DNA from 4 places in the Inquilinus sp. Marseille-Q2685 genome. Region 3 is predicted to be linked to each of the others. Evidence: riboswitches for the same ligand, from Rfam matches in the RefSeq annotation. Region 3 holds a riboswitch; each other region holds the start of a gene.
What was found. Region 3 has a riboswitch for cobalamin ahead of LG391_RS14110 (ABC transporter substrate-binding protein). Riboswitches for the same ligand answer to the same signal wherever they lie in the genome.

Region 1 (4,277 bases), on a different contig from region 3:
CGGGTCATCATCGGCGCGGTGCTGGTGATCTCGGCGGTGTGCTCGGGCCTCGCCGGCATGCTCGGCGTCGCCTATTTCGGCAGCGCCCAGCAGAACGAGTTCGACACCTTCCTGCTCGACGCCATCGCCGCGGTGGTGGTCGGCGGCACCAGCCTGTTCGGCGGCCGCGGCGGCATCGGCAACACCATCATCGGCGTGCTGATCCTGGGCGTGCTGAACAACGGCCTCGACCATGTCGACATCGACAGCTTCCTGAAGATCCTGATCCGCGGCCTGATCCTGCTGGCGGCCCTGGTGATCAACGTCTACGCTCAGCGGCTGCGGACGGTGCGCGGCGCTACGTCCGCTTGACGGCGCCGCGCCGATCCCTATCTAGGGGACGCCCGGCGCCCTTTCGTCGAGGTCGATGCACCAGAGACGAGCATATATGACGGAGCCCATGGCCACCTCGCAGACCGGCCCGGACGACACCTCGCACGAGCACGAGGACATCCTGTATCCGGAGGCGGGCCCGTTCGTCCTGCTCCATCTCGCCAGCCTCGCGGCGATCTGGACCGGCGTCACCTGGCAGGCCCTGGTGATCTGCGTGGTCCTGTATGTCCTGCGCATCTTCGCGATCGGGGCCGGTTATCACCGCTATTTCGCCCATCGCGCCTATTCCACCAGCCGGGTCTTCCAGTTCATCCTGGCTTTCCTGTCGCAGAGCACGGCGCAGAAGAGCGTGCTGTGGTGGGCGGCCAAGCACCGGCACCACCACCAGCATTCCGACACCGAGCAGGACGTGCATTCGCCCCGGCACCGGGGCTTCCTCTATGCCCATCTCGGCTGGATCTTCTCGACCCGCCATCGCACGACGGATCTCACGAAGATCGCCGATTTCGCGCGCTACCCCGAGCTGATGTGGTTGCACAGATACGAGCTGACCCCGGCCGTCATCCTGGCCGCCATCGCCTTCCTGCTCGGCGGCTGGCCCGGGCTGGTGGTCGGCTTCGTCTGGAGCACGGTGCTGGTCTATCACGGCACCTTCAGCATCAACTCGCTGGCCCATGTGCATGGCCGCAAGCGCTACGTCACCGGCGACGATTCCCGCAACAACTGGCTGCTCGCGCTGATCACCATGGGCGAGGGCTGGCACAACAACCACCACGCCTATCAGAGCAGCGTGCGCCAGGGCTTCAGGTGGTGGGAGGTCGACCCGACCTTCTACATCCTGAAGGCGCTGTCCTGGTGCGGCGTTGTCTGGAACCTGAAGACCCCGCCCGAGGCCGTGCTGCGCAACGAGCAGCGCCTCGGCACCAAGATCATCGAGCGGGCGGCGGCCGAGCTGGCGGCGACCTTCCCGGTCGAGCGCATCGCGGCGGCGCTGCACGAGGCGCGGACCCACGCCCATGCGCCGACCCTGGCCGACATCCGGGACGCCCTGGCGACCGCGCAGCACAAGACCGCGGACCTGCTGGCCAAGGCGCATGTTCCGGGCTTCCCGACGCGGGACGAGGTCCGGCTGCGCGCCACCGCGATGTTCGCCAAGACCCGGTCGATGGAGGAGATCGTCGAGCGCGCCCATCGCCTGATCCTGGAAGCCCTCAGCAAGCGCCTGGCCGCGGCCTGAGCCCCCTGAGCCGCGCCATCGATTGACCGCCCGTCCCGCGCCGCCTACTGTGCCGCCATCGCGCAGCCGGTTCCCCGAAGGCAGACGCCCGAGGGGTGAAAAGGGAACGCGGGATGGCCGATCCTTGGCCTGATCCGCGGCTGCCCCCGCAACTGTAGGCGGCGAGCCCACCTCCGACAGCCACTGGCCGATGGCCGGGAAGGCGGAGGCGGGCGACGACCCGCGAGCCAGGAGACCTGCCGGCGAGGCGATGCGTGCGAACCGCCGGGCGGGGTGTACCGGTGGCGCGGGATGCGCGGCGCCACCAGGCACCGACTCCGGCGTCCGAGCCCCTTCCGGCCGAGCGAGGGGCGTGGCGTGAAGCATCGACCGACTGATGTCTGAGCTGCCGGCGGCGACGCTGGTGCTGGGCGGCGCCCGGTCGGGCAAGAGCCGCCATGCCGAGGCGCTGGTCGAGAGCCAGTCCGGCGACTGCATCTATCTCGCCACCGCCGAGGCCTGGGACGCCGAGATGGTGGAGCGCATCTCCCGCCACCAGGCGCAACGCGGCTCGCGCTGGCGCACGGTCGAGGCGCCGCTGGAGCTGGTCGAGACCCTTGAGCAGGCGGCCGGCCCCGGCCGCGCCGTGCTGGTCGACTGCCTGACCCTCTGGCTGTCCAATCTCATGCATGCCGACCGCGACATCGCCGCCGAGACCGACCGGCTGGTGCGCTGGCTCGCGGCGCCGCCCGGCCCGGTGGTGCTGGTGTCGAACGAGGTCGGCCTCGGCATCGTCCCCGACATCGCCCTGGCCCGCGCCTTCCGCGACCATGCCGGGCGCCTGCACCAGGCCGTGGCCGCCGTCGTGCCCTCGGTCGTCTTCGTCGCCGCCGGCCTTCCCCTGATCCTGAAATCCGCCTGAGGACCCCGAATGCCCGCCAAGATCCCCGCCACCGTCGTCACCGGCTTTCTCGGCGCCGGCAAGACCACGCTGATCCGCCACCTGCTGCAGACCGCGAATGGCCGGCGGCTGGCGCTGATCATCAACGAGTTCGGCGATGTCGGCGTGGATGGCGACCTCCTGCGCAGCTGCGGCGACGCCACCTGCCGCGAGGAGGATGTGGTGGAGCTGGCCAATGGCTGCATCTGCTGCACCGTGGCCGACGACTTCATCCCGACCATCGAGAAGCTGCTGGCCCGCGACGAGCCGCCGGAGCACATCGTGATCGAGACCAGCGGCCTGGCCCTGCCCAAGCCGCTGGTGAAGGCCTTCGGCTGGCCGGAGATCCGCACCCGGGTGACGGTCGACGGCGTCATCACCGTGATCGATGGCGCCGCCGTCTCCGAAGGCCGCTTCGTGCCGGACGAGGAAGCCCTGGCCGCCCAGCGCGCCGCCGACGAGGCGCTGGATCATGACAGTCCGTTGGAGGAGCTGTTCGAGGACCAGCTGGCCTGCGCCGACATGGTGATCCTGAACAAGACCGACCTGCTGGACGACGACTCCCTGTCGGCCGTCTCGACCGACCTCGCCGCCCAGCTGCGGCCGGGGGTGAAGGTGGTGAAGGCGCGACATGGCGCCATCGACGCCGCGGTGCTGCTGGGCCTCGGCGCGGCGGCCGAGAACGACCTCGCAGCGCGCCCCTCGCATCACGATGCGGAGGAGGAGCACGATCACGACGATTTCGAGAGCTTCCATGTCGATCTCGGCCCGGTGGCCGACCCGGACGCCCTGGCCCGCAAGCTGAAGCCGGTGATCGAGGCGCACGACATCCTGCGGCTGAAGGGATTCGCCGAGGTCGCGGGCAAGCCGATGCGCCTGGTGGTGCAGGCGGTCGGCGGCCGCATCCAGCACTATTACGACCGCGCCTGGCGCACCGAGGAGCCGCGCGGCACCACCCTGGTGGTGATCGGCGAGCGTGGCCTCGACCGCACCGCCATCACCGAAGCCCTGACGGCCTGAGCGGAATGGCGAGGCCGGTGCTCCCCCTCACCCGAAATCGCTACGCGATTTCGACCTCTCCCCAAGGAGAGGTGCATCAGCGCGCGCCGTCTGTTTCCCTCTCCTCGGGGAGAGGGAGGGACCCGTCGCGTTGGCGACGGGAGGGTGAGGGGGAGCAGGCCTCTCCATCGGGGAGCAATCCCTGATGCATCTCCTCGCCGCCAAGCCGGGCAGCATCGCCGATGGGTCGGAGGCGGTCGATCTGGGCCAGAGCCCGGGCGACATCGTCGTCCTGACCGCGGCGGACACCGAGCTCGCCTGCCTGTCGGCGGCGTGCGCCGGCTTCGGCGAGAATTTCCTCCGGCTGCGCCTGGCCAACCTGCTGCAGCTCGGCCACAACCTGTCGGTCGACACCTATGTCGACGACGTGGTGAGCCGGGCGAAGCTGGTGGTGGTGCGCCTTCTGGGCGGCGCCGGCTATTGGCGCTACGGCATCGAGCAGGTGCACGCCGCCTGCCGGCGCGAGGGCATCGCCCTGGCGGTGCTGCCGGGTGACGACAAGCCGGATGCCGATCTCGACGGCCTCTCGACCCTGCCGGAAGAGGCGAGGGGGCGGCTGTGGCGCTACCTGGCCGAGGGCGGCATCGAGAACGCTCGCGGCTTCCTGGCCTATGCCGCGAGTCTGATCGGCCACGACCTGCCCTGGGCCGAGCCCCGGCCGCTGCTGCGCGCCGGCCTGTACTGGCCGGA
Region 2 (4,277 bases), on a different contig from region 3:
GGTTCAGGATCAGGAGCCGCACCCCGGCCAGGGCCACGGTCTCCAGCGGGATCTCGCCGTAAGCCTCCAGCCCCCGTTCGGCGGCGAGGTTGCGGACACCGGCCCGGCGCAGGATCTCGTCGACCAGCGAGCTGCGGCCGGCGGTGAAGCCGTTCGGGCGCAGCACCACTGCCAGGGGCGGCGATGCCGGGCTTCGAACGGCCGCCAGCCGGCCGTCCATCGCCGCGATCATCTGCTCGCCGCGCTCCGCCTGGCCCAGCGCCGCCGCCATCTGGCGGATCTGGGCCCGGATCCCGTCCAGGCTTTCCGGCACGCCCAGCTCCAGCAGCGGCATTCCCAGGCGGCGCAGCAGCGCCACCGTGCCGCGGGGCGTGAAGGCCCCGACCACGACCAGGTCCGGATCCAACGCCGCGACCTCCTCCGCCAGGCCGCGATTGACCGGCACCGAGGCCGCCTCGGCCGCGACCACCGAGTTCTCCGGGTCGCGCGCCAGCCAGGTCACCGATTGCACGTCGGCGCGGTCGGCCAGGCGCAGCACCAGCGCGTCGGCGCAGAGATTGAGGGAGACGACCCGATGCGGCCGGGCCATGGCGGGCATCGCCGCGAGACCGAGGACCAGGAGCAGCGGGATCACGGCAGGGCGGCGCATCGCGATCAGAAGCTGACCTTCATGCCGAGATAGCCGGCCCGCCGCAGCGAGCCGTAGGACCAGACCTCCTCATAATCCTCGTCCAGCAGGTTGTCGATCCGGCCATAGACCTGCACCCTGTCGGTCACCTGGTAGGACGCCGCCAGGTTCACCAGCGTATATCCGTCCAGCGTCACCGGCGACGAATTGTAAGCCTCGTCGAAGGCCAGGTCCTTCTGCGGACCGTTATAGTCCACGCCGAGATTGACGGTCGCCGCGCCGTCCAGGAAGCGGTAGCTGACGTCGAGGCTGGCGATGTTGCGCGGCCGGCGCACCAGCTCCGCCCCCGTCGCATCCTCCGCGTCGGTATAGGTGTAGGCGGCGCGGATGGTCAGGTCGTCGACCGGCGTCACCGACAGGCCCAGCTCCACCCCGCGCGCCGTCGCCGTGCCCGGCAGGTTGGCCGAACCCTGCCCGCTGCCGACGATCAGGTCGCCGATCCGCTGCTCGAAATACGTGGCGTCCAGCACCACACGGTCGCCCCAGATCTCCTGGTCGAAGCCGGCATCCCAGCCCTCCGCATGCTCCGGCTTCAGGTCGGGGTTGCCGCGATAGGTGTTGGTGAAGCCGTACAGCTCGAACAAGGTCGGGTTCTTCACCCCGGTGCCGTAGGAGGCGCGCAGCTTGGTGCCCGTGGCGTCGACCTTGTAGGCCGCGGTCAGGCGCCAGGTGGTGGTGTCGCGGAACAGGTCGTTCAGGTCGCGGCGCACGCTGCCGGTCAGGAACAGGCTGTCGAACAGCCCCAGCTGATATTGCCCGACCAGGCCGGTCGTGCCGATGCGGCGGCTGAAATCGGCGAAGCCGCTATCGCTGTCCGCCTGCTGCTCCTCATGGTCGACGGCGAAGGTCAGGCGGTGCTCGGCCGGCAGCAGCGCCTCGCTGTCCAGCGTCAGATTGGTCTGGTAGTCGACCCGCGTGGTCTTGCCGCGATAGCTGGCGGTGATGGCGTCGTCGCTGTCGTGATAGTCGCGGCTGTCGTCGAGATAGGACAGGCCGACGATGTGCTCCCACCGCCCGTCCAGCAGCTTCAGCCTGCCCTGGATGCGGCCCAGGAAGGTCGAGCCGTCGACATCGTCCTTGCTGTCGATCGCGCCGACGCCGCCCAGGAAGCCATCGAGGTCGGTGTTGAAGCGCGTGGTGCGGCCGACCACGTCGATGTCGACCAACTCGCCCGGATGCAGCCCGATCTTCGCATAGACCGTGCCGTTGCGGGTGCCGTCGGCCTCGCTGCCCCGGCGCGCGGCCGAGGCGCCGTCCGTGCGCAGCCCGGCGGTGCCGATCAGGTAGTCGATGTCGTCGTTGCCGCCGCTGACCGAGGCGTGGCCGCGCAGCGTGCCATAGCCGCCGCCTTCGACCGAGGCGGTCCCGGCGGCCGGCCCCTCGCCGCGCCGGGTGACGATGTTGACCACGCCGCCGATCGCGTCCGATCCGTACAGCGCGCTCTGCGGCCCGCGCAGCACCTCGATCCGCTCGATGTCGTCGGCCATCAGATGGGCGAAGTCGAACTCCGACTCCGATGACGGGTCGTTGACCTCGACCCCGTCGATCAGCACCAGCGTCTGGTTGCTCTCGGAGCCGCGGATGCGGATCTGCGTCGTCTGACCGGCCGGCCCGGTGCGGCTGACGGCGACGCCTGGCACCTGGCGCAGCGCGTCGGAGAGCTGGCGGATCTGCCGGTCCTCCAGCTCCTGCCGCGTGATCATGGTGACGGCGCTGCCGACCTCCGCCGACGGCGTCGGCATGCGGTTGGCGGTCACCACGATCGGCTCGAGCGTCAGGGCCGAAGGGGTGTCCTGGGCCTCTGCGGGCACGACAGCGCCTGTCGCGAGCAGGACCAGGATGCAGCGGGACGGAACGGGCATGGAGACCTCGGGGGACACGCCTGTGGCACGTCACCGCGAACGCTGTCTCCCCGGCCTCGCCGGTTCGGCAACCACCAGGGCACCCCGCCCGGCGTGCTCGCGCGTGACCACGACCGACGGCAGGTCTCCTGGCTTGCGGGTCACGGCCTCTCCGCCGCCTTCCCGGGCCCCGAGGGGCCCAGTGGCCTGATGGCGGAGCGCTCGCCGCTCACAGTTGCGGGGGCAGCCGCAGCATTGGGCCGAGGCCCGCACTGCGTTCCCATTTGATCCCGAAGGAACCGTCGCGGCGAAGCTAGTGGGCCGCCGGCCGCGCCGTCAACAGCGCATCGAGGCCGAGCGCGGCGGCATTGGCGCCGGAATCCCGATAGGGCGGCAGCCGGTCCTCCTCGCGCAGCTCGCTGTCGCAGATCGCCACCATCCGCGGCACCCAGCGGACGACGTGGTCGACCAGGGCGCGCACCGCCGGCACCAAGCCGCGGCGCGAGGCGAACACCGCCTGCACCTCGCCCTCCGGCATACGCCAGTCCAGCAGCACATGCTCCAGCAGCCCGGCCTGCACCGCCGGCCGGCAGATATAGTCCGGCAGCAGCGCGGCGCCGAGCCCGTCGATCGCGGCCTGGCGCAGGGTGAACATGTCGTCGCTGGCCAGCCGCGGCACATGCGGCACCGACTGGGTGGCCCCGGCGGCGTCGGCCAGGGTCCAGACATGGCGGCCGTCGGCGCGATGCAGGTCGAGCGTGCCGAGGCGGATCAGGTCGACCGGCTCCACCGGCCGGCCGACGCGGTCCAGCAGGTCCGGCGCGGCCACCACCACGGCCCGGCTGTGGGCCAGCACCCGCACCACCACGTCCGAGGGCTCGGTCGGCGGCCGGCGCACGCGGAAGGCGAGGTCGACCCGCTCCTCGATCACGTCGACGCGGCGGCCGGTCAGCTCCATCGAGATCCGCACCGCCGGATGGTCGGCCAGGAAGCTGTTGATCAGCGGCGCGATCATGGTCTGCGCCAGGATGTGCGGGCAGGTGACGCGCACCAGGCCGCTCGGCTCCGACCGCGCCTGGGCCACCGCCTGCTCCGCCGCCTCGGCCTCGGCCAGCAGCGCCTCGCAATGGCGCAGGAAGGTCTCGCCGACATCGGTCAGCGACAGCCGGCGGGTGGAGCGCTGCAGCAGCCGCACGCCCAGCTCCTCCTCCAGCGCCGCGATCCGGCGGCTCAGCCGCGACTTGGGCAGGCCCAGCGCCCGGCCGGCGGCGGTGAAGCCGCCCAGCTGCGCCACCTTGGCGAAAAGGCGGAGGTCGTTGAGGTCGAGCATGGCTTTCATCCGAACTGGATTGTCCCATTCATAGAACGATCCATCGCGAAATTCCAGACTACAGACGGATTACCCTCGTCCGTAAATGCAATTCCGATGTTATTTGCAACATGGAGGGGTCCATGAAGATCCTGCAGATCGATTCCAGCGTGCTCGGCGACGCCTCGGTGTCGCGCCAGCTGACCAAGGCAACCGTCGACGCCTGGAAGGCCCGCTACCCGCAGGCCGAGCTGGTGTACCGCGATCTCGCCGCCGCCCCGCCGGAGCACCTGTCGGCCGAACGCGCCGCGGTGGTCAAGTTCGGCAAGGATGCCGACCTGACGCCGGCGCAGGCCGAGGAGCGCACCTTGATCGATGCGATCGTCGGGGAGTTCCTGTCGGCCGACGTCGTGGTGATCGGCGCGCCGATGTATAACTT
Region 3 (4,277 bases):
TACCAGCCGCCGGTCTTCTCCTCGATCAGCTTGATGATCTCGTAGCCGTGGCGCGGCTGCTCCTCGATCAGCGCCAGCGCCAGCAGGCGCAGGTCGCCCTGGGCCAGCATCCGGCCGGCGCGCATCAGGTCGCCGCCGCCGCCGAAGCCCCCGAAGCCGCGGCCGCCGAACCCGCCGCCGAAGCCGTGGCCCCACCGGCCGCCGCGGCCTCGGCCGCCGGCCCACATCTCGTCATCACCACAGTGCCCACGATGGTGTCGTCCGAACATCGAACTCGCTCCATTGGTTTCGATATATCGTAAGATATGCCGATCGCCGATCGGTTTCAAGATATATCTTAAGATGTGACGAAGCGATGCGCGACCAGTGCCTTGCCGCACCGCGGTGATCGCCGCGGGTGGGCGCGATGTTTCAGCGACACCTGCCGCTGCATGAGTGAACGCGACGGCCTATTGCGTTAACATGCAATTATGTTCATGATATGTTCCATGAACATGGCGCAGCCCGATACCGCAGCCGACGAGGCCCGCGATCCCGACCGGGAGCGGAACGAGCGGCATGGCCGGATGCTGGCGCGGCTGGGCGAGCTCGCCCTCGGGCTGGCCGAGGCGGTGCAGGGCCAGGCCGTGGTGGCCGCGCGCCGGCCGCCGGAGGACGACGCCGCCGACCGCACCCGCGGGCTCGGCCTGGTGTTCGCCCGCCTGTCCTACGAGGTGCGCCAGACCGTGGCGCTGGAGGCCCGGCTGGCGGCGGACAGTCAGAAGACGGCCGCCGAGCGGGACACCGCCGCGGCGCAGGACCGCTGGCGCCGGCGGCGAAACCTGGTCCGGCGCATCCTGAAGGAGGCGATCGAGGCCGAAGAGGCTGCCGAAGCCGAGGCCTGCGAGCTGGACGTCGCCGAGCAGGACCGGCGCGACGACCTGCTGCACGAGCTGGACCGCCGGCTGCAGGACGAGGCCGCCGAGGACATCGGCGACCTGCCGGTCGGCGAGGTCGTCGCCCGGTTCTGCCGGGAGCTCGACATCGCGCCGGACTGGAGCCGGTGGCAGGCCGAGACCTGGGCGGTCGAGGAGAGCGGGCATCCCCAATCACCCTATGCCCAGCCGCCCTTCGCCCGGCCGCCCGACGCCAGGCCCGAAGAAGCGGACGCCCCGGCGGAACCCGGGCACCCCCGACCTTCGGCCGCCGGACCGCCGCCCGAAAAGCCGGACAGCAGCTGAGCGCTGCCGGGATGCCAGGGCAATCGGGCGAAGGGATTGGGCTATGCCACTGCTGTCATTGCCGGGCTTGACCCACGGGTGTCCGGTTAAGGTTGGTTGACAATCGGAGAGAGAATTTCAGAGCTCAATCCTCTATTTATAGCTGTCATGCCCGGGCTTGACCCGGGCATCCAGGACTGTCGATGCCGTTCCGGGTGGCCCCTGGATCGCCGGGTCAAGCCCGGCGATGACAATAAAAATTGAGTCCACTCCTCTTCCGCATCCCGAAAAGGCTCAGCCGGACAGCCGCGGATCAAGCACGGGCATGACAAGAGGGAGGAATCACTCCTTCATCCGATTGCCCCCACCCGGAACGTCTGCCTCGATTGACCGGCTCTCGGCCGCGCTGATACACATCGCGGCGACGGTTCCCGCATGGGATCAAAAGGGAACACGGTGGCGCCCCCCGATCAGGTGCAAGGGGGCGGAATCCGTGGCTGCCCCCGCAACTGTCAGCGGATCGCCGAGCGTCCCCGTGGCCCCTCGAGGGCCAGGCCACTGCCCGATGCCGGGTGGGAAGGCCGGCGCGAAGCCATGATCCGCGAGCCAGGAGACCTGCCGTCGCCGCGCAATCCGTTTTCCGGGCGGGGTGGCCCGGGCAGGAGGCTTCATGACGGTTTTCCGGTCCTTCCCTTCGCGTGCCCTGGCCCTGGCCGGGCTGGCGCTCCTCGTCCTGTCGCCGGCGGTGCGGGCCGAGCCGACGCAGTACCCGCTGACCATCCGCAACTGCGGCGTCGACGTCACCTTCGCCAAGGCGCCGCGGCGCGCCGTGTCGATCGGGCAGAGCAGCACCGAGATCCTGCTGTCGCTCGGCCTGGCCGACCGCGTCGTCGGCACCGCCGTCTGGTTCGGCCCGGTGCTGAAGGCGTATGAGGCGGCGAACGCGACGATCCCGCGCCTGGCCGATAACGACCCCAGCTTCGAATCCGTGGTCGGGAGGGAGCCGGAGCTGGTGACGGCCCAGTTCGAATGGCATGTCGGGCCGCAGGGCTCGGTCGGCACGCGCGAGCAGTTCGCCGGCCTCGGCATTCCCACCTACATCTCGCCGGCCGATTGCGTCGCGAAGGACAATTCCGGCGGCGGCGACGGCGTGCGCAGGCAGCTCTTCACCATGGACCTCGTCTATCAGGAGATTCGCGACCTGGCGCGGATCTTCGACGTCGCCGATCGGGGCGAGGCGCTGGTCGCCGACCTGCAGCGGCGTGAGGCCGCGGCCATCGCCTCGGTGGCGGGCCGGCAGGCGAGGGGCGTGCCGGTGGTGTTCTGGTTCTCCAGCAAGGAGGTCGCGGGTGAGGCCTTCGTCGCCGGCCGGAACGGCGTGCCGGCCTACATCCTGCAGCAGCTCGGCGCCCGCAACGTCATCACCACGGAGGAGGAGTGGCCGCTGGTGAGCTGGGAGCGCATCGCCGCGGCCGACCCCGCGATCATCGTCCTGGGGCAGATGAGCCGCCGCCGCTACCCGGCCGACGACACCGCGGTGAAGCTCGATTTCCTCACCACCGACCCGGTGACGAGCCGGCTGGAGGCGGTGAGGGACAAGCATTTCGTGGTGATGGACGTGCAGGCGATGCAGCCCTCGATCCGCGCCGTCGACGGCATCGAGGCGCTGGCGAGCGGCATCAAGAGCTTCGGGCTCGGGGGGTGAGAGGCGGGGCCCTCCTCGATGGCGGCTGGGGCGTCCGCGCCCTGCTGGCCGCGCTGTCCCTGGCGGTGCTGGTCGCCGCCATCGCGCTCGCCGTGTCGATCGGCGAGATGCAGGTCCCCCTGGCCACCACGGTCCGGGCGCTGGCCAACCGGCTGCTCGGCGCCGGCTTCGCCGTCAGCCCGATCCAGGAAGGGGTGATCTGGGACTACCGGCTCAGCCGCGCCCTGGTGGCGGCCTGCTGCGGCGCCGCGCTGGCCCTGTCCGGCGCGATCCTGCAGGCGCTGCTGCGCAACCCGCTGGCCGAGCCTTATGTCCTCGGCATCTCCGCCGGGGCGTCGACCGGCGCCGTCGCGGTGCTGATCGCGGGCGTCGGCGGCGGCGCCGTCTCGCTGTCCGGCGGCGCCTTCATCGGCGCCGTCCTCGCCTTCGCCCTGGTGTCGCTGCTGGCGGCCGGGGTGGGCGGCGGCATCGACCGCGTCATCCTGGCCGGTGTCGCCGGGTCGCAGCTGTTCAACGCCGTGACCTCCACCATCGTCACCACCTCGGCCGATGCCGAGCAGGCGCGCGGCGTGATGTTCTGGCTGCTCGGCAGCCTCGGCGGAGTGCGCTGGCCGGATGTCCAGGTCGCGGTCCCGGTCGCGGCGGTCGGCTTCGTCCTGTGCATCCTGCACGCCCGTGCGCTCGACGCCTTCACCTTCGGGGCGGATGCCGCGGCCTCGCTCGGCATCGACGTGACCCGGGTGCGCGTGGTGCTGTTCGCGGCGACCGCGGCGATGACGGCGACCATGGTCAGCATCGTCGGGTCGGTCGGCTTCGTCGGCCTCGTCATCCCGCATGCGGCGCGCTTCCTGGTCGGGCCCGGCCACGCCCGGCTGCTGCCGGCCTCGGCGATGATCGGCGCCATCTTCATGGTGCTGGCCGACATCGTCTCCCGCATCATCATCCCGCAGCAGATCCTGCCGATCGGCGTGGTCACCGCCCTGTTCGGCGCCCCGGCCTTCGCCCTGCTGCTGTATCGGGCGAGGCGGGCGGCATGACCATCTCGACGCATGACGTGCGCTGGGCCGCCGGCGGCCGGATGATCGTCGACGGCGTGACGCTGGAGGCGGCGCCCGGCCGGATGCTGGGCCTCCTCGGTCCGAACGGCGCCGGCAAGTCCACCCTGCTGCGCCTGATCTGCCGGCTGCGGCGGGTGGAGAGCGGCGTGATCACGCTGGGCGGGGCGGATATCGCGGACCTGTCGCGCGCAGCCATCGCCCGCCGCGTCGCGCTGGTCGAGCAGCAGGCGGCGACCGACGCCCGGGTGACGGTGCTCGACGTCGTCCGGCTCGGCCGCACGCCGCATCGCGGGCCCCTGTCGCCCTGGACCGCGC
Region 4 (4,277 bases), on a different contig from region 3:
GCGGGTGATGGTGTCGGCGTACCAGTCGACGAACTGGATCACCGCGCCCTCATGCATCCGCGAATACGGCCCGGGCTCATAGGCCGGGGACAGGATGCCGCGCTGGTTCTCCTCGACGATGCGGCGGTCCTCGTCATTGGTCGCGGTCCACACCTCGGTCAGCGCCTGCAGGTCGTAGTCGACACCCTCGACCGCGTCCTTGTGCACCAGCCATCTGGTGGTGACCTCGGTCTCGGTCGGGCTGATCGGCAGGATGCGGAAGCTCAGCGCATGGTCGGCCAGCAGGTGGTTCCAGCTGTTCGGGTAGTGGTACAGCAGCATCGAGCCCAGCCTGGTGGTCGGGAAGTCGGCCAGGAGGCGCCTCACCGCCGGCTGGCCGCTCATGGTCATCGAATGGGCGTCGTTGATGAACGGCACCCGCATCACCCGGTACTGCATGTCGTCCGAGATCTGGTAGCGGCTGGGCAGGCCGATCGCCTCGCAGCTCTGCCAGTGCTCGAGGATCTCCGGGTTCTCCTCCATCCCTTTCTGGCCGCTGGTCAGGGTCGGCTGGTCGGAGAAGACGCGGCACAGCTCCGGATGGTTGCCGGAGCAGTGGTAGCATTCGCGGTTGTTCTCCATCACCAGCTTCCAGTTGCCGCGCTCGACGATGGTCGAGCTGTGGGCGACCTTGGCTTCGGAGAGGAAGTGCGGCGCCATGTAGGGCTCGACCATGCGCCGGAACGGCTCGAAGTCGCGCGGCTGGTCGGCCAGCGACAGGAAGATCCAGCCGCCGACCTCGCGGCAGGCCACCGGCTTCAGCCCGAATTCGGCCGGGTCGATCGCGTCCATCATGTCGCGGGCGAAGATCAGCTTGCCCTCGAGGTCGTAGGTCCACTGGTGATAGGGGCAGACCAGGCGAGGACGCGAGCCGCGCTCGTCGGTGCACAGGCGCGAGCCGCGGTGGCGGCAGACATTGTGGAAGGCGCGGATGGCGCGGTCGCGGCCGCGCACCACGATCACCGGATACTCGCCGATCTGCACGGTCAGGAAATCGCCCGGCCGCGTCACCTCGCAGGCATGGCCGATGAACAGCCACTCCTTGTAGAAGATGTGCTCCAGGTCCAGAGCGTGATAGGCGGGGCTGGTGTAGAAATCCCGCTTCAGGCTGAAGCCCGGCGCGCGGGAGAGCAGATCCATCAACATGGCCGAACGCGCTTCCATACCCGATCCTCTCCTCTGGGCACGGTCGCAGATGTGGCATCCGGGTACGCGCGCTCGGGGACCGGACCGGCCCGTCGCGAACATGCCCGCCGACCGCCCACCGCGATCACCGAACAGACTCCGTCGAGGCTGGTTTCCGGGCTCCGGCGGGCTTCCCGGCCCGGTGCGGCGCCTTCCCGGATCGCTCCAGTGGCCCCTGCCGCACCTTCACCGCCGTCACCGTTGCGGGGGCAGCGCCGGAGTCTCACCGGCTTCCCAATTCTCCGGCCCGCCGCTTCTGATCGGCGGCATCGGCCGGCACCTCTTGGCGGGGATCATGGCGCGACTCCGCGGCCCCGCACGCTCCAGAGCCGACACGCCATGACGCGGCTGCGACACCCATCCCGGACCGGCTGCGACTCGGCATTTTCTGCTGCCGGACGGCCGCGCCGCGCCAGCCTCTGCCGGCCGCGGAACGCGAATGCGCAGCCCCTGCCGGCGCGGCCGCGGATAATCGGGGAGACCGAAACCGGAGACCCGCCATGAAGCTGACCGACTTCAAGATCCTGACCTTCGACTGCTACGGCACGCTGATCGACTGGGAGACCGGCATGGTCAACGGGCTGGCGCCGCTGACCGCCCGCGCCAAGGCGCCGCTGACCCGCGACCAGATCCTGGAGGCCCATGCCCGGCACGAATCGGCGCAGCAGCGCTGGACCCCGGCGCGGCGCTACAGCGAGCTGCTGGCGATCGTCTACAAGCGCCTGGCCGAGGAGTGGGGCGTGGCGGCGAGCTGGGAGGAGGCGCTGGCCTATGGCCGCTCGATCAAGGACTGGCCGGCCTTCGCCGACACCGCCGGCGCGCTGCAGTACCTGAAGAAGTACTACAAGCTGGCGATCCTCTCGAATGTCGACAATGCCAGCTTCGCCCTGAGCAACGTCCGGCTGCAGGTCGAGTTCGACGCCATCTTCACCGCCGAGGACATCGGCAGCTACAAGCCGTCGGCGCGCAACTTCGACTACATGCTGGAGAAGCTGGGCGGCATGGGCATCGCCAAGGGCGAGGTGCTGCACACGGCGGAGAGCCTGTTCCACGACCACGAGCCGGCGACGGCGGCGGGCCTGGCCACCTGCTGGATCCACCGCCGCCACGCCGAGGGCGGCTTCGGCGCCACCATGAAGCCGGCGACCGAGCCCAAGGTCGATTTCCGCTTCACCAGCATGGCGGAACTTGCCAAAGCTCACCAGGAGGCGCTGCGGGGCTAGCCCGAACGCCGCCCGGCGGCCATCTGACGCGGTTTCCTGCGCTTCCGGTGCTCACGGACCTATGTCCGCTGCGCTCCGGTTCTCGGAAACCACGCCAGCTGACTCACCGGATCGACGTTCGGGCGAGACCCCGGGTGCTGCCGGCACGGGTTGAACGAGGGAAGGATGACGGGCGCGCCGAAGCTGGACCGGATCGATATCGCCATCCTGGCCCGGCTGCAGGCCGACGGGCGGATCACCAACGCCGCGCTGGCCGACGCGGTCGGCCTGTCGCCCAGCCCCTGCCTGCAGCGGGTGAAGCGGCTGGAGGCGGCGGGCTACATCACCGGCTACGGCGCCCGCATCGCCCTGGCGAAGCTGACCGAGACCGTGACCGTGTTCACCGAGGTGACGCTGAGTGACCACCGGCGCGAGGACTTCATCCGCTTCGAGGCCGGCCTGGCCACGGTCGAGGAGTTGCTGGAGTGCCACATGGTCAGCGGGGGCTACGACTATCTGCTGCGCTTCCTGACCCGCAGCATCGCCCATTACCAGCAGGTGATGGAGGCGCTGCTGGACCGGCGGCTCGGCATCGAGAAGTACTTCAGCTACATCGTCATCAAGTCGCCGATCCTGCGCCAGGCCGCCCCGCTGCAGAAACTGCTGCGGGCGGAGTAGCTCTTCGACGCGACTTCTTTGAGTCCCCCTCCCGCAAGGGGAGAGGGGACTAAAAAAGACATACCCTTATGAACGAGGAGTAAGGGCGCCTCCGCCCTCACCCCGTCGCCAAGCCGCGGAGGTTGCGGTTGGCGACGGCCAGCATCGACAGGTCGACCTGGTCCAGCGCCTTCAGCTCGGAGACCAGCTGGTCGATCCGGTCCACCGGGGCGCGGCGGTGGCCGACCCAGGCCTCCACCACATCGGCCCCGGCGGCGCCCGCCGGCGCGTCCTGCAGGGCGCGGACCGCCAAGTCGGCCTGCAGCGTGTACAGGTCGTCGACGATCGCCCCCACCGCCTGCTTCTGCCAGTGGTTGCTGGCCGGCATCCGGCTGGCGCCGTCGCGCAGCCAGGCCAGGCCCAGCCGGCGGCCGGCCTCGAAATAGACCGAAGCGACCTCGGTGACGCCGCGCCCGGCCTGGTCGGCGATGCGGATGATGTCCAGCCCCGCCGCCCACAGGTTCAGCCGGGCGACGCGCCGGGCCAGATCCTCCGGGAAGCCGGCCTCGACGAAGCCCCGGGCGCGGGCGTCGATCACGGCGCGGGCGTCGTCGAAGATCGCGGCGTCCAGCTGGCTCTCCAGCTCGGCCAGGCCGGGCTTGAGATGCGCCACGTCCTGGCTGATGTCGAGGCCGCGGCCCTGCTGGCGCAGGATCCAGGCGACGCTGCGCTCGATCAGCCGCCGCGTCGCCAGCATGGCCCGGATCTGGGCCTGCGCCTGGGCCTTGTTGTCCAGCGCCTCGACCGCCGCCCAGATGTCGCGCAGGCTGAAGCTGTCGCGCACGATCAGATAGGCGCGGGCGATATCGGCCACGCCCATGCCGGTCTTGTCCGCCAGCTCCGACACGAAGGTGGCGCCGACCCGGTTCACCATGCTGTTGGTGACGTGCGTCGCGACGATCTCGCGCCGTAGCCGGTGGTGCGGGATGGCGTCCTTGAACCGCTCGCGCAGCGCCGTCGGGAAGTACAGCACCAGGTCGTCGACCAGCGCCGGGTCGTCCGGCAGGTCGCTGGCCAGGAGCGCGTCGTAGATGGTGATCTTGGCATAGGCCAGCAGCACCGCCTGCTCCGGCCTCGTCAGCCCCTCGCGGTTGCCGGAGCGCTGGGTCAGCTCCTCGTCGGTCGGCAGCATCT

Region 1: another riboswitch for cobalamin. It lies ahead of cobU (bifunctional adenosylcobinamide kinase/adenosylcobinamide-phosphate guanylyltransferase); the one in region 3 lies ahead of LG391_RS14110 (ABC transporter substrate-binding protein).
Region 2: another riboswitch for cobalamin. It lies ahead of LG391_RS04940 (TonB-dependent siderophore receptor); the one in region 3 lies ahead of LG391_RS14110 (ABC transporter substrate-binding protein).
Region 4: another riboswitch for cobalamin. It lies ahead of LG391_RS30015 (aromatic ring-hydroxylating dioxygenase subunit alpha); the one in region 3 lies ahead of LG391_RS14110 (ABC transporter substrate-binding protein).

Annotation. Positions count from the first base shown of each region.
Region 1 covers NZ_CAKAKL010000001.1:288,872-293,148, forward strand. Annotated here, with positions in the region: gene LG391_RS01370 (ABC transporter permease) at 1-351, shown strand, start outside; gene LG391_RS01375 (fatty acid desaturase) at 440-1,609, shown strand; cobalamin riboswitch at 1,660-1,868, shown strand; gene cobU (bifunctional adenosylcobinamide kinase/adenosylcobinamide-phosphate guanylyltransferase) at 1,986-2,510, shown strand; gene cobW (cobalamin biosynthesis protein CobW) at 2,520-3,548, shown strand; gene LG391_RS01390 (hypothetical protein) at 3,733-4,277, shown strand, end outside.
Region 2 covers NZ_CAKAKL010000001.1:1,060,900-1,065,176, forward strand. Annotated here, with positions in the region: gene LG391_RS04935 (ABC transporter substrate-binding protein) at 1-649, opposite strand, end outside; gene LG391_RS04940 (TonB-dependent siderophore receptor) at 655-2,550, opposite strand; cobalamin riboswitch at 2,651-2,848, opposite strand; gene LG391_RS04945 (LysR family transcriptional regulator) at 2,843-3,859, opposite strand; gene LG391_RS04950 (FMN-dependent NADH-azoreductase) at 3,982-4,277, shown strand, end outside.
Region 3 covers NZ_CAKAKL010000002.1:1,045,076-1,049,352, reverse strand. Annotated here, with positions in the region: gene LG391_RS14120 (PadR family transcriptional regulator) at 1-269, opposite strand, end outside; gene LG391_RS14115 (hypothetical protein) at 489-1,220, shown strand; cobalamin riboswitch at 1,608-1,837, shown strand; gene LG391_RS14110 (ABC transporter substrate-binding protein) at 1,870-2,904, shown strand; gene LG391_RS14105 (iron ABC transporter permease) at 2,901-3,941, shown strand; gene LG391_RS14100 (ABC transporter ATP-binding protein) at 3,938-4,277, shown strand, end outside.
Region 4 covers NZ_CAKAKL010000009.1:231,620-235,896, reverse strand. Annotated here, with positions in the region: gene LG391_RS30015 (aromatic ring-hydroxylating dioxygenase subunit alpha) at 1-1,203, opposite strand, end outside; cobalamin riboswitch at 1,313-1,523, opposite strand; gene LG391_RS30010 (haloacid dehalogenase type II) at 1,725-2,447, shown strand; gene LG391_RS30005 (Lrp/AsnC family transcriptional regulator) at 2,613-3,104, shown strand; gene LG391_RS30000 (NAD-glutamate dehydrogenase) at 3,202-4,277, opposite strand, start outside.